3 regions of the Clostridium sp. Marseille-Q7071 genome follow, and region 3 is predicted to be linked to each of the others. Evidence: riboswitches for the same ligand, from Rfam matches in the RefSeq annotation. Region 3 holds a riboswitch; each other region holds the start of a gene.
What was found. A riboswitch is a leader RNA that binds a small molecule or an ion and turns the genes downstream of it on or off. The one in region 3 is predicted to bind thiamine pyrophosphate.
Positions count from the first base shown of each region.

Region 1 (4,823 bases), 2.6 Mb from region 3:
CTTAAATAACCATATCCAGTATTAAAACCTCTTTCTAAAATTTCTTTAGTAGGGATATGCAAGCAGTTTATAGTTAAATTATAACTATCTAAATCGTGGTAGTATAAATCTCCATTTTCATGGGCTTTTGATAGGTGCTTAGGCATAGTAGATAAGTTATACCATTTATTGGACTCACTAGCTATTCTGAGTAGTTTAGAACTAAAATTGTTTCCAACATTAGCATTGTCTCTATCAGTTTCTACTCCTATTCTTTCTATAGCTTTCATCAAATCAGATTTTATTTCTCTAATTCTAGTTCTCTCTTTTCTATAATTTCCATAAGCAACACCTATAGGCTTATGACCATTTTCAAGTAAAGTACTCTGTACTATATTTTGAATTTCTTCTACTGTTAATTCTTCTACATTTAAATTCTCTATTCTTTTTATTATCTTTTGAGTTAACTCTATTTTTTCACTTTCTAGTAAATTATAAGATATTTCCTCTGCTGATCCTTTAATAGCATTAGTTATCTTAACAGAGTTAAATTCAACCTTTCTACCATCTCGCTTAACAACATATAGCATAAATTACCCCCCTAAAACACAACATATTGCACTCGGATAATTATACTCTACTAAAAAAATTATATCAATTTATAAAAATATCTATGAAAATGGACTATGGTTTATTAATTACATTTAACTTGTAATTGTTCCTTTTTTCATGTGGACATCATAATTGACATAAAGATTTATTTAAAATATCCATTAATCTAAAGTATAAAACTATCTAAAAATGCTCAAGCTATATTTATAATGAAAATTCAATGTTAACTATAGCCATATTAAGCTTAAATTTTATTATTACAGTAAATATGGTACAATCATAACAAGTGAAATTTTTTTATTCAGGAGGAATTTAGATGAAAACAGGTACAGTTAAATGGTTTAATTCTGAAAAAGGATTTGGTTTTCTATCAGTTGAAGGCGAGGAAGATGTATTTATTCATTTCTCTTCAATTCAAGGAGAAGGATACAAAACTTTAGAAGAAGGTGACAAAGTACAATTTGAAGTTGTAGAAGGTTCTAGAGGACCCCAAGCAGCTAATGTTGTTAAGTTATAATTTAGCTTATATAATTAAATATTTTTATTTCTTTATAAACAGCTACACCCTTCACATTATTATGAAGGGTGTTTATAGCTTAAGTAATATTCAAAATTTAACTAGTCAGTATACTAGTCTACTTTTCATCATACTGAGCCGTTAGAACTTAATGATAGCTTGAAGCCTCTGAGCCTGTGTGATGCAAAATATATGCCTACCTTTGGCTAGTTGCTTTTTCATATGCCTAAACTATTTCTTTATTAAATTTTTTATACTTATACATCTTCTTATCTGCACCACAGATTATAGTCTTAAAATCATATTTTTCTCCTCCAGCTATTTCAAAAATTCCGTAACTAAAATCTAAAGTATAGTCTTGTTCTCTATGATTTTTACATATCTCTCTCAAATTTTCCATAATTTCAATTGCCTCATCTTCTCTACACTTATCTAATAATATTAAAAATTCATCTCCGCCTAGTCTACCATATAAATTATTGCTATTGATATGAGATCTTAATGCTTGAGAAAATCTTATCAATAACTCATCACCTATAGTATGTCCATAGTTATCATTGACATATTTAAAATTATTAATATCTATAAAAACTATAGAACTTGTATAGTTTTTATTATAAAATTCGTTAAGATAATATTCTATTATCTGTTCTAAATAACCTCTGCTATAAAGGCAAGTCAGACTATCATAAGTTGCTTTTTCCCTTAATTTGCCTTGAATCAAATGACTTCTAACTGCCAATCTAAATTCATTCAGTATATATTTTACTGTTCGTATATCTTCACTTGAAAAAGCCTCTTCTATAACAGTACTATCTAAATTTAATATTGCAGTTAAAACTCCATCTAAATATATAGGTGCACTTAAAGTATTGTGTATATTTAAAGATTCTGTTGAAATAAGTATATACTTTTTTGAAGGATCCATATAAACTTCATTAAAATTTCTAGGATTTTCTATTATTGCAATATCCTTAAAATTATTTATTTTATGAAGATATATTTCCTCTTTTTTTAATATTATTTTTTTTAAATCATCAGAATATCCATGAAGAGATATAAACCTAAATTCACTTCCATCTTCTGTTATTTTAAGTAAGCTACCTTTAGACGCCTTCGGTACCAATTTTATAGCTGTATTTAATATTAGATCATAGACCTCTTTTTCATTTTTAAGGGAAATTATCTTTTCACTAACAGCATATAGAACTTCTTTTCTTTTTTCTCTTTCTATTAAGCTTTTTTTATAGCTATATATTATGCAACCCTCTATAACACATATTAGTGTTAATACCCCAGTCAATGTTACTAGTAAATTATTTGTCAACATATTAACCCCACTTTTTAACATATATGTTTATTCTTAATTATACAGAATAATTGTGAATATTTGCTATAAAAAAGATAAAAATAATATATATGAGTATTTGTTTTGTAGAAAAATAATTTAAGTTTTATATTTATGCAAGATTTTTGAAAATTGTTTTGTATATCTTTAAATTAAATCTATTTATTAGTCTAATACAAAATTTATAATACAGTTGAAAGGGTGATTTAATGTTTGGCAAAGTAATAGATATGAACAATACAGATGCATTTGTAGAACTTACAGAGGGTATAACTATAAATGTATCTGTAAGCAAACTCCCTAATCATATAAAAGTTGGTGACAAAGTAGATGTATCTTTTTCTAATTCTTCAACTATGCTATATAATAAAATAATAGATTTCTTATAATTTTTATTGTGTTTTCTTTAGTTACATAATATAATGAAATTGTAATAAAAATCTAATAAATTGCTAGGGGTGCCTTATGGCTGAGAGATGAACAATTCATTAACCCTTGTACCTGAACTGGATAATGCCAGCGTAGGAAAGCGTCTATATTAAAATAGAAATTAATATACCTTATGCCTATATTGGCATAAGGTTTTTTATATATTTAGCACTTTATAATATACAATTATTAGATTTATATTTCTTTAATATACACTTTTAAAAGTAATTTTATTTTTAACATATATTTAAAGCATCTTTGATTTATTATTTTAGATGTCTAAAATAAAAGGGGGGTTCAACTATGTTAAATGCATTACAAGAAAACTTATCAAAAGTTTTAAGTAGTAGTACTACAATTTTTACATTAATAGGAGCTCTAATAATAATTATTGCTTTTACAAAAATTAAAAAAATTAAATTTTCTACATCCATGATAACTCAAATTGGTGTAGCTTTAGGTGTATCCCTAGCACTTAGCTTTATAAAGCCTTTTAATGCACCTTATGGTGGAAGTGTTACTTTGGGAAGCATGGTTCCAATTATAATTATTTCCTATATTTATGGCCCTGTAGTTGGAGTTTTAACTGGATTTTTAAGAGGAGTATTAGATTTTATAATTGGTCCAGCTCAGATACTCCATCCTATACAAATACTATTTGACTATGTGCTACCATTTATGGCAATAGGTCTTTCAAGCTTAATTAAGAATAATAAATTATTAGGGACAGTTTTTGGTACCTCGCTAAGATTTGTATTTCACTTTATTTCTGGCTTTATATTTTGGTCAGCCTATGCACCAGAAGGTATGTCTCCTTTAGTATATTCATTCTTATATAATATTTCATACGTATTCTTTGATGGGTTAATCTGCGTATTAATATTAGCAGTTCTTCCTCTTGAAAGATTACAAAGAGAATTTAAAAGAGCCTAGGGAACTCCCTAGGCTTTTAAATTTAAAAATCATCTGGTTTTTTTTCGTATATTCCTATTTTCCATTCGCCTTTTTCATATTTATTAACTACATAATAGTTAGTTTCATACTCACCAGCATGTCCCTTAAAAGTAATTATCGCTTTATATTTTGTAGAAGTATATCCTTCAGTATTTATATTCATTACTATATCAAAACCTTCTACCTTTGCATCCTTCACTAAAGTTACATCAGACATCTTATTAAACCTTTGCTCAAAGTTCAATAAATCAGTAGATAAAATAAATTTTGACATTTCTAAATCTGAACTCATATTAATTCCTATTTTAGGATTGTCTTCTTTACTCTTTTTATACATGTCGACTGCTTCGTATATTGTATCATAATAAACATTTTGAAAATCTATAGGTTTTCTTATATTCCAGAAATTTTTAATTATGTCATTATCAAGTCTTTTTGATACTATATAGTTTTTATCATCATTATAAAAATTTGCACCATCATTCTTGTCTAATCCAGCAATATAGTTGAATTTATGAACCTTATCAGGTCCTTCATAAATTTCAAAAATATAATCTGCTTCTAGTGGACTTTTTGTATCAACTTCTTTAGCACTTGATAAGATTTTATATATTTCCTGTGCTACTCCAACATCAGTAACAGTAAATTTATAACTTTTATCTCTTGTACTTTGAATAGTGATTTTAGTTGCTCTTTTTTCTTTCATAAATTCAAAAGCATTGTTATTGCTCTTTAGCATACTACAACCAGTAAATATAAATACATTTACTAGAAATATTAATAATACCGTTGCATACTTCTTTAACTTATACACACTCTTCCTCCACACTATAAAATTAATAAAAGAGAAGCTTATGATACTTCTCTTTTATTTTTTATATTTTTAATTATAGTACTTATATGATATTAAATCAAATATTAATTGGCTTTAAAAGTCTTCATTATATTTTCAAATATTATAGGAATATTTTCTTTGTGACTTTT
Region 1 covers NZ_CBCOPR010000001.1:379,509-384,331, forward strand. Annotated here, with positions in the region: gene nrdD (anaerobic ribonucleoside-triphosphate reductase) at 1-569, opposite strand, end outside; gene ACWPW7_RS01685 (cold-shock protein) at 908-1,108, shown strand; gene ACWPW7_RS01690 (GGDEF domain-containing protein) at 1,335-2,438, opposite strand; gene ACWPW7_RS01695 (S1 RNA-binding domain-containing protein) at 2,666-2,845, shown strand; TPP riboswitch at 2,901-3,001, shown strand; gene thiT (energy-coupled thiamine transporter ThiT) at 3,189-3,818, shown strand; gene ACWPW7_RS01705 (hypothetical protein) at 3,841-4,653, opposite strand; gene ACWPW7_RS01710 (hypothetical protein) at 4,758-4,823, opposite strand, start outside.
Region 1: another riboswitch for thiamine pyrophosphate. It lies ahead of thiT (energy-coupled thiamine transporter ThiT); the one in region 3 lies ahead of thiE (thiamine phosphate synthase).

Region 2 (4,823 bases), 510 kb from region 3:
GTTCAAAATCAAAAGTCTATAAATTAAAGTATCTTTTTTAATAAAATATGTTAATTACACTTTATAAACTCTTTGATTTGTATATAATTTCTCCTCTGAAAAATTATATACTTGGTCTAAAAATTTTACTTTAAAAGTTCCACTACCTTCAATTCCTTCTTTTACCTCTCTTTCAGCTAATTCACCACAAACTCCTAGTAATGTTACTGCTATTAGGGTTGATATTAAATGCTCTTTAGTTACAGAAACTAATGTTGCAATTACAGCTCCCATCATACATCCCATGGCAGTAACTTTACTCATAATGCTATGTCCATTTTCTACTATATAACATATATCTTTATAGCATATAATATCTATCTTTCCAGTTATGCATATTACTGAATTTAATTTATAGCTTAAAGCTTCAGCCAAAGCTTTTCCTTCTTTTATATAATCAATGCCCTCTTCATTTTCCTCACTATCTACCCCTTTAGAATTGGTTTTAAGTCCACATAAGGTTTTGATTTCTGAAAGATTTCCTTTAATTACAGAAAAGTTGATTTCCTTTAATAGTTTTTCAATAGAACTCTTTCTAAAATTAGATGCAGCTACCCCTACAGGATCTAATACTACAGGTATATTTAAACTATTAGCCTTTTTCCCTGCCAATATCATAGATTTTAGTGTATCTTTTGTTAACATACCTATATTTATAAGAAGTGCTGAAGATTGAGATACTATTTCTTCTACTTCTTCTGCATCTTCACTCATTATTGGAGAAGCTCCTAAGGCTAAAGTTATATTTGCGCAATCATTGCAACTTACATAGTTAGTTATCTGATGTATTAATGGCTTTTTATCTTTTATAAGCCCTAAAATAGTACCTCCCTTTTCAAGTACATCTTCTATATGTTTATACTCGCTCAAGCTTTATTCCCCCTTATTCTAAACAATTATTTGAAATTAACAATTATAAATCTTTAATTATTAATTGATATCCTTAAACTCTAAACTTACCCTACAATTATAGATACTTAACCTTATATAAAATTAAATAGTTTTCATAACTTTAGTTTTTTCAAATACCATAACTAAAAGATAAGCAATTACACTTCCTACTACTGTACTTACACCAAAAGGTATTATAAAGGCAAAGGCGCCTACTGATTTCCCCATAATTAATTTAGCTATAGGAAAGGACATCAATGATCCTAGTATCCCTGTTCCTATTACTTCTCCTATTACTGCCATGAAATTTTTCTTTGTTTTCTTATAAAAATAACCTGCTAAAGCTGCCCCTACCATACTGCCTGAAAAAGCAAGTAAGGTCCCTGTGCCCAAAATATTCCTAAGTAATGATATACAAAAGGCTATAGCTACTCCATTTACAGGTCCTAGCGCTATTGCAGATACAACATTTATAGCATGTTGTACAGGAAAACACTTTGCAACGCCCATAGGAATATAAATAGATGACCCTAATACGCCTATAGCAATAAACATAGCAGATAATACTATTTTTTTAGTTTTCATAAAGATTCCCCCTTTTAAATTTATTGTGCATAGCTAATGATGTAATTTAAGATAATTCTCAAATTTACTGAATATTTTAAAATAAAAAAGCACAAATCCAGTTTTGGATTTGTGCTTATGTTTACAGCATAAATATAGGATAAATTTAAGTATCCCAAACACACTTCCTACGCTGGTATTATCCAGTTCAGGTTAAGGGTCTAAAAGTACACACTTTTACTCTCAGCCAGTTTTACTAGCTCCCCTGTGTAAATATTTTCTTTATAGTTTAATATTAACATCTTGTTTCTGTATATTCAACTTATTTATTTAGTTTATAAAATCTAGCTTTTATAAATTAAATCTGTATTATACATCTTAGAGTAATTTATATAACTCTCTATCTTCACTTTCCATTCTTTTTTCTATTTTATCAAAAACCTCTTTTGTATTAATAATAAATTTATCTTTATTATTAATTATCTTACTCCTAGTATTGAACTGATTTTTATAATTATTAAATACGTTAAGTATATCTCCCATCTCATCAATATAACACTTAGCTATATTTTTAATTTTTTCATTTTCATTTTTTAATAAGTTTGGATATAGAAATTTATCTTCACTCTCTAAGTGAATTCTTAGCTTTCCTGATAATAAATTTATATTTTTTGCAATTTCACTGCATTCCACTTCTAAATCTTTATTTATAAGCTCCTTTATATTATAAATCATCTCTAAGATTTCAATATGTTGTCTAGTTAAATTATTAATATTAGCCATAAAAGTACCCCCAAAGTAAAATTCTTATTTTAACATAATTCTATTACTTTTAGGCAAATATTTCTGTAACATTTATTACACTTTGTAAATGTTATTAAATAAAGGAATTTATTAAAAATTATATGGCTTACAAATTATTTCTTTAATTTTTGTATCTAGTATAGCTGAACCATGTGCTGGAGTTAATATTATTGCCGTATCTGCACCTTTTCCTGAGCCACCTATAGAAATTATATCCTCTCCATATAGTATAGTACCTCCATCTAGTGCCATTATAGCTACTTCTACTGCCACTTTGACACCTTGTCCAAACATACGTAAACTATAAGCCATAACCTCTACAGGAGAAATTCCTCCAAATTTTGTTGAAAGAGCTCTTTCAGCACCAGATAATACGTGAGTACTTGTATATACCTTAAATCCACAGCTCTTTAATTCTTCCATTCTTTCCTCACTTATTTCTTGAATACCAGCTTCTCTAAAACCATTAACATGAGTAACAACTACTACATTTAATCCACTATCTTTTAAAAGTAAAGCAGTGTCTCCTGCATTGGAAGCTACAACTATATTTTTAATTCCTCTTTCCTTTGCAGTTTTAACTGCAAGCTCAATTGTTTTTATAGTATTCTCTCTTCCTGCTTTTTCAAAATACATAATCATTCTCCTTCTATTATTAAATATTTTAAATTCCTGTTATAAATAAGTTCCATAGTTTCTTCTAAAATCCTTTTATTCATTCACTGAAGCTATTTAAATACACTAAAATAAAAAATAAAATTCTTTAAATAATATTAAGTATTAATCTTTATAATTTTTAATATTTCTCCCTTTTCGTTTAATTTAACGCCGGTTAAAACTCCATCTTTATACCCCGCTCCTGTATCAATATTCAAAGAATTCTCTTCCTCATTATAAATAGGTTCGCTATTTTCGCAGGGAGTATGTCCAATTATTTGTAGCTTGTTTATATTTTTTACTTTCCCTCTGTTCCATAGAACCCCATGTGAGTCTGTTTCCTCAAAACAATTTAAAGCAATTTCAGATAATCCTGCATGACTTATAAATATATTCTCATTTTCCCAATATAAAGGTAAAGTTAAAAACCAATTTACATCTTCAATTGGATTTTTATTCTCACTTTTATATTGCTCTAAAGTTTCATATCCGCACTGCCTTAGCCAATTTTCATTAGGTTCATTTAAGAAATGATATATAATTTCAAATTCATGATTCCCTTTTAAAAATACCACATTACTAGGAAACTGTTTTTTTAATTCTCTACAATATTCCACAGTTCTAGGTGAAAAACTTCCCCTATCAATTAAATCTCCAACTTGAATAAGTAACTCATCCTTACTATTCCAATATTCTTCAATAAGTTTTTTAAGCTCTAAATAACATCCATGAACATCTCCTATAACAAATAAATTCATATTTCCTCCACATTAAATTAAAATCTTAATAATTTTAATTGTCTTTTTAAACATATGTTTATTTTATCATTTTTAATTGTAAACATGATATATTATCTTATATATAAAATTAAAGATACTCCTTATCTGTCTAAGAAATATCTTTAATTTACATAATAAAAATCCACTATTCTTAATTTTAAGGGTTTATACTATTTTTATAGAAAATTTATTTTCCATAGTATATTTTAAGTTTTCATATTGAATGCCTATACTTTAAATATGTACTTTAAAATATGATTAAATTTTATTTAGCCACATTATTTCTGCCTCTTTTTTTAGCTTCATACAAATTACGATCTGCTAAAGTAATTATTTCTTCACTAGTCAATTGCTCTTTAAACATAGTGAATATACCAAAGGATGCAAAGATTTCTATTTTCTTATCTTCAATTTGAATTATCTTTTCCTCAATTTTCACTCTCATTCTTTCTGCAATACTATAGGCAGAATTATTACTTGTATTATTAAGGCATATTAAAAATTCATCTCCACCGTATCTTGCAATCCAGTCTATATCGCCTCTAATACAACCTAATAAAATATTAGCAATTTCTTTTATTACAAAATCACCAACAATATGTCCAAAAGTATCGTTAATTTCCTTAAACTTATCAATATCTGCTATCAATACTGACAAAGGTTTTCCCTCAATAACACTTTTTATAATATCCGCTGGTAATCTTTCACTGATATATCTTCTGTTAAAGATATTAGTTAAGTCATCTTTAACAACCATATTATTCATATCAACTAAAGAGTTTTTTAAGCTACGTCCACTTTCATATTCTCCACTGCCTACCATCATAGTGTTTGTAACATCTTTAAATAACTCCAAAACAATTTTATGCTGCTGAATTTCTGTGGGTATAGCTGTAACCATAAAAAGCTTTTCAGCTGTATTTTCTAGTTTCATAAAGGTATCATTTTCTATATAAGCTCTCATTGCAATACAATTATCACAAATCTTCTGACTACTCCAATATTTATAGCAAACTTCGTTAGTTTCTTTAATACTACTTTCTTTATAATCCATTACATTTTTCTTTACAGGATCAATAATTCTTATAC
Region 2 covers NZ_CBCOPR010000001.1:2,487,128-2,491,950, reverse strand. Annotated here, with positions in the region: gene thiM (hydroxyethylthiazole kinase) at 55-909, opposite strand; gene thiW (energy coupling factor transporter S component ThiW) at 1,033-1,515, opposite strand; TPP riboswitch at 1,663-1,771, opposite strand; gene ACWPW7_RS11675 (hemerythrin domain-containing protein) at 1,873-2,277, opposite strand; gene ACWPW7_RS11670 (pyruvate kinase alpha/beta domain-containing protein) at 2,389-2,934, opposite strand; gene ACWPW7_RS11665 (metallophosphoesterase family protein) at 3,072-3,713, opposite strand; gene ACWPW7_RS11660 (GGDEF domain-containing protein) at 4,000-4,823, opposite strand, start outside.
Region 2: another riboswitch for thiamine pyrophosphate. It lies ahead of thiW (energy coupling factor transporter S component ThiW); the one in region 3 lies ahead of thiE (thiamine phosphate synthase).

Region 3 (4,823 bases):
TTGATAATCCTTTTATATGCATATATATAATTGAGGTGATAATATTATGGCACTGATAAATAAAGGTGATACACTAACGATATCTGCAGGACATTGCACTAAAACAGATCTTGGGGCTGTAGGATATAAGATTGAAGCTGAATTAAATAAATCAATAACTAAGGAATTTGTTAAACTATGTAATAAATACAACTTAACAATATATGATGTAACACCATATGATGAAGATTTATCTGTAAATGATAGGCTAGTACTAGAAGTAAATAGAGCTAATAATTATAAACCGAAACTTCATATATGCATGCATCATAACTCCTCTGATGGAAATGGTTATGGCACAGAAGTATATGTATTTTCAAATTCTGGACTAGCTTCAAGTTGTGCTAAGGCAGTAGTAGATGCCATATCCAATTTAGGACTTAGAAATAGAGGAGTAAAAGAAAATAAAAGCTTATACGTTCCTAGAGAAACTAATATGGCTTGCATATTACCAGAAGTCGCATTCGTAGATAATAAAAATGATATGAATTTATGGCAGAAACTTGGACCATATACCGTAGCTAAAAGCATATTTAAAGCGTTAACTGGTATTGATGATAATAAAGAAACCATTCCAACTACTGATGACTATTCTATTAAAGATAAAATAGCACAAATCACTGCTGATATTTTAAATGTAAGAAGTGGACCTGGTATAAATTATTCAGTAATTGGACAATTAAAAAAGAATGATAAAGTTAAGTTATACAAAAAATCTAATGGTTGGTATTCTATATATTATGGTAACAGCGGAGGATATATAAATATTAGTTATATAAAGATTTTATAAGTCTAATATATAATCGAATTCATAATTTGATTATTTTTAGATATATGTTGCAAAAATATTAAATATTGTTATAATGAAATTAAAGAATTAAATAACCTTATTGCTAGGGGTGCCTTATGGCTGAGAGGGCAGATTTTGCCTAACCCTTGAACCTGATGTGGTTAATACCACCGTAGGGAAGCAGAATAAATGCACTTTTATATGTATTTTTAAGCTTGCCTTTGGCAAGCTTTTTTAATTTAGATAAAAGTACATTAAAAATAATAACCTTTCAACATTTTGTTTTAGGAGGTGGCAGTATTTTGTCTATATATAGAATTATTGATGCAAATATAAATAGGGCATCTGAAGGTATTAGGGTATTAGAGGACCTATGCAGATTCTACTATAATGATGAAATAAAAACTAAAGAGCTTAGAGAGTTAAGGCATAATGTAAGAAAAACTTTTGATAGTGATGAACTTATAACCTATAGAGATTCAATAAATGATATTGGTGCTGCTATATCTTTGAGAACCACTGTAGATAAAAAAGAAACTATTGAAGCATTAATAAAATCTAATTTTAAAAGAATACAAGAAGGGCTAAGAACTATTGAGGAACTATTAAAAATATTAGGATACTATGAATATGGTAAAAAATATGAGACTTTAAGGTTTAAATCCTATTATCTTGAAAAGACTTATCCAAATAGAAAGTTTTATTTTAAAGACAGTATTTATGCCATTTTAGGAGAGGATTTTTCTAATGGAAGAGATAATATTCAATTAACTAAAGAACTGATTGAAAATGGTATTAAAATAATTCAATATAGAGAGAAAAATAGAGACAAAGTTTACAAATTAAATCAATGTAAAATTATTAGAGAATTAACTAAAAAAAATAATGTAACCTTTATTGTAAATGATGATATTGATATTGCATTAGCAGTAAAAGCTGATGGTATACATCTAGGGCAAGAAGATATGGATTCACTAGAAGCAAGAAAAATAGCACCTAATATGATAATTGGACTTTCTACCCATAATAAGAATCAAGCTCTTTTAGCTTTAGAAAAGAAGGTTGATTACATAGGTGTAGGACCAATATTTAATACTACAACTAAAAAAGATGTAGAATATTCAGAAGGGTTAGAATATTTAAAATGGGTGTCAAAAAATATAAAATTACCCTCTGTAACAATAGGTGGCATAAAAGAAGAAAATTTAATGGATGTAATAAGCCATGGAGGCAAATGTTTTGCTATGATTTCTGAACTTATTAGTACAGAAAATATAAAAGCTAAAGTTAATAATATTAGAAAAATAATAAATGGGATAAATGAGGAGGATAACTATGAATTACACAACTCAAATGGATGCTGCTAAAAAGCACATTATAACAAAGGAAATGAAGATTGTTGCAGAAAAGGAAAACATAGATATAGAACAGTTAAGAATTTTAGTTGCAGAGGGTAAAATAGCAATACCTGCAAATAAGAATCATAAGAGCTTGTCACCAGAAGGTGTTGGACAAGGTCTTAGAACGAAAATTAATGTAAATCTAGGTATATCAAAGGATTGTGCTAATATTGAAGCAGAACTTGAAAAAGTCAAAATAGCATTAGAAATGAAAGCAGAAGCTATAATGGATTTAAGTAATTATGGCAAAACTTATGATTTTAGAAAAAAACTAATAGATATGTCACCTGCAATGATTGGTACTGTTCCAATGTACGATGTAGTGGGATTTTATGATAAAGAACTCAAAGATATAACTGTAGATGAGTTTTTCGATGTAGTTGAAAAACATGCTATGGATGGAGTAGATTTTGTTACTATCCATGCGGGATTAAATAGAGAGACTATAAATACTTTTAAACGAAATAAAAGACTTACTAATATAGTTTCAAGAGGTGGATCATTACTATTTGCCTGGATGGAATTAAATAACAAGGAAAATCCATTTTATGAGCATTTTGATAGATTACTAGACATTTGCGAAAAATATGATTTAACATTAAGTTTAGGCGACGCTTGCAGACCAGGCTCTATAAATGATGCTACTGATGCCTGTCAAATAAAAGAACTTATGATATTAGGAGAACTTACTTTAAGAGCATGGGAGAGAAATGTACAAGTTATAATTGAAGGGCCAGGTCATATGGCTATTAATGAAATAGAAGCTAATATGTTACTTGAGAAGAAACTTTGCCATGGAGCACCTTTCTATGTATTAGGACCATTAGTTACGGATATAGCACCAGGTTATGATCATATTACAAGTGCTATTGGTGGTGCTATTGCAGCTACTTATGGAGCCGACTTTTTATGTTATGTAACTCCATCAGAGCATTTAAGACTTCCAAACTTAGAAGATATGAAAGAGGGGATAATTGCTTCTAAAATAGCCGCTCATGCTGCTGATATAGCTAAAAATGTAAAAGGTGCAAAAGATATAGATTATAAAATGAGCAAAGCAAGACAGGCGTTGGATTGGGAAGAAATGTTCAATCTAGCTATTGATGAAGAAAAACCTAGAAGATATAGGCGTGAATCCATGCCTGAACATGAAGATAGTTGCACTATGTGCGGTAAAATGTGCTCAATAAGAAACATGAATAAAATTCTTCAAGGAAAAAATATAAATATTTTAAGAGAAGATGATTAAAAAGATCATTGTAAAAGTTAATCTTGTAAAATCTAATAAAATATAAAATTAGAAGGTATATAATTTAGAAAAATAAATTTGAATTATATACCTTTTTTAATTTCACGTAATCTTATAGATAATTTAAATCTTATTATAAAGAAAAGGTTAATTATCTTATTAAAGAGTGTGTTGTATCTATAATTATTTTTTTACATTTATCGCAGTAGTATGCACTAACTTTACATCTAGTAAAAAAGTCTGTCTCATCTAAAATAATACAATCTGTACCCTTAAGTTTAGAGAGAATACTTCTTTTATGAGTCGAATCTACCCATATTAAATTCCTTCTTCCATCAGCTTCAATATTTCCTGGATACATTTCATTTTTACAATAGGGACACTTCATAATTAAATTTACTCCTTAATATTTATTATATTTTAAGATACTATAGAATCACTAAATTTAACCAGTTTATGATATCTTCGAATACTTCATCTTTATTTATTTCATTTAACATTTCATGCCTTCCATCTTTATAGATTTTATAATGAAGATTTTTAATGCCTAAACGCTTATATAAATTAATTAAATTTTCTACTCCTTTTTGATATCTCCCAACAGGATCAGCATCGCCAGAAAAAATGAGTATAGGTAAGTTCTTAGGAATTTTATTTAAATTTTCTTCTTTATGAATTATCTTTAGCCCTTTCATTAAATCATAAAAAAAAGAAGTTGTAAAAACAGTTCCACAATAAGGGTCATTTATAAATTTCTCCACTTCTTCTTCATCTCTTGTAAGCCAATCTACTTTTGTTTTATTTTTATGTATTCTCTTATTATAAGTTCCAAATATCATTCCATCTAAAAGTTTACTTTTTGCTTTTCTTCCACGAATACGCATTTCAATACTAGATATAAAAATACCAAAATTTAATATTAAGCCAGGATTTCCATTAGTTCCTGAAATAATTGCGCCGTTAACAGTATCCCCATATTCTTCTATATATCTTTGAGCTAAAAAAGACCCCATACTATGTCCCATAATTATTATTGGTAAATTGAGATTTTCTTCTTTTATAAAATTATTTATTTCCTTTAAATCTTCAACCATGGTGTGAAAACCATCATTATCACATATATATCCTAAATCTTCAATATTACTACAAGTCAATCCATGACCTCTATGCTCACCAGCATAAACTATAAATCCATTATCTACTAACGTTTTTGCAAATCTTTCATATCTTATTCCAGATTCAGCCATTCCGTGGGCAATATTAATAATTCCTTTAACTGAATCCTTATCCTTTGGCTCCCATTTATACATGTTCATCTTTAATGAATCTTTAGTAATGAAGGTAA
Region 3 covers NZ_CBCOPR010000001.1:2,997,841-3,002,663, forward strand. Annotated here, with positions in the region: gene ACWPW7_RS14165 (N-acetylmuramoyl-L-alanine amidase) at 47-829, shown strand; TPP riboswitch at 925-1,025, shown strand; gene thiE (thiamine phosphate synthase) at 1,132-2,196, shown strand; gene thiC (phosphomethylpyrimidine synthase ThiC) at 2,165-3,478, shown strand; gene ACWPW7_RS14180 (PF20097 family protein) at 3,630-3,866, opposite strand; gene ACWPW7_RS14185 (alpha/beta hydrolase) at 3,907-4,823, opposite strand, start outside.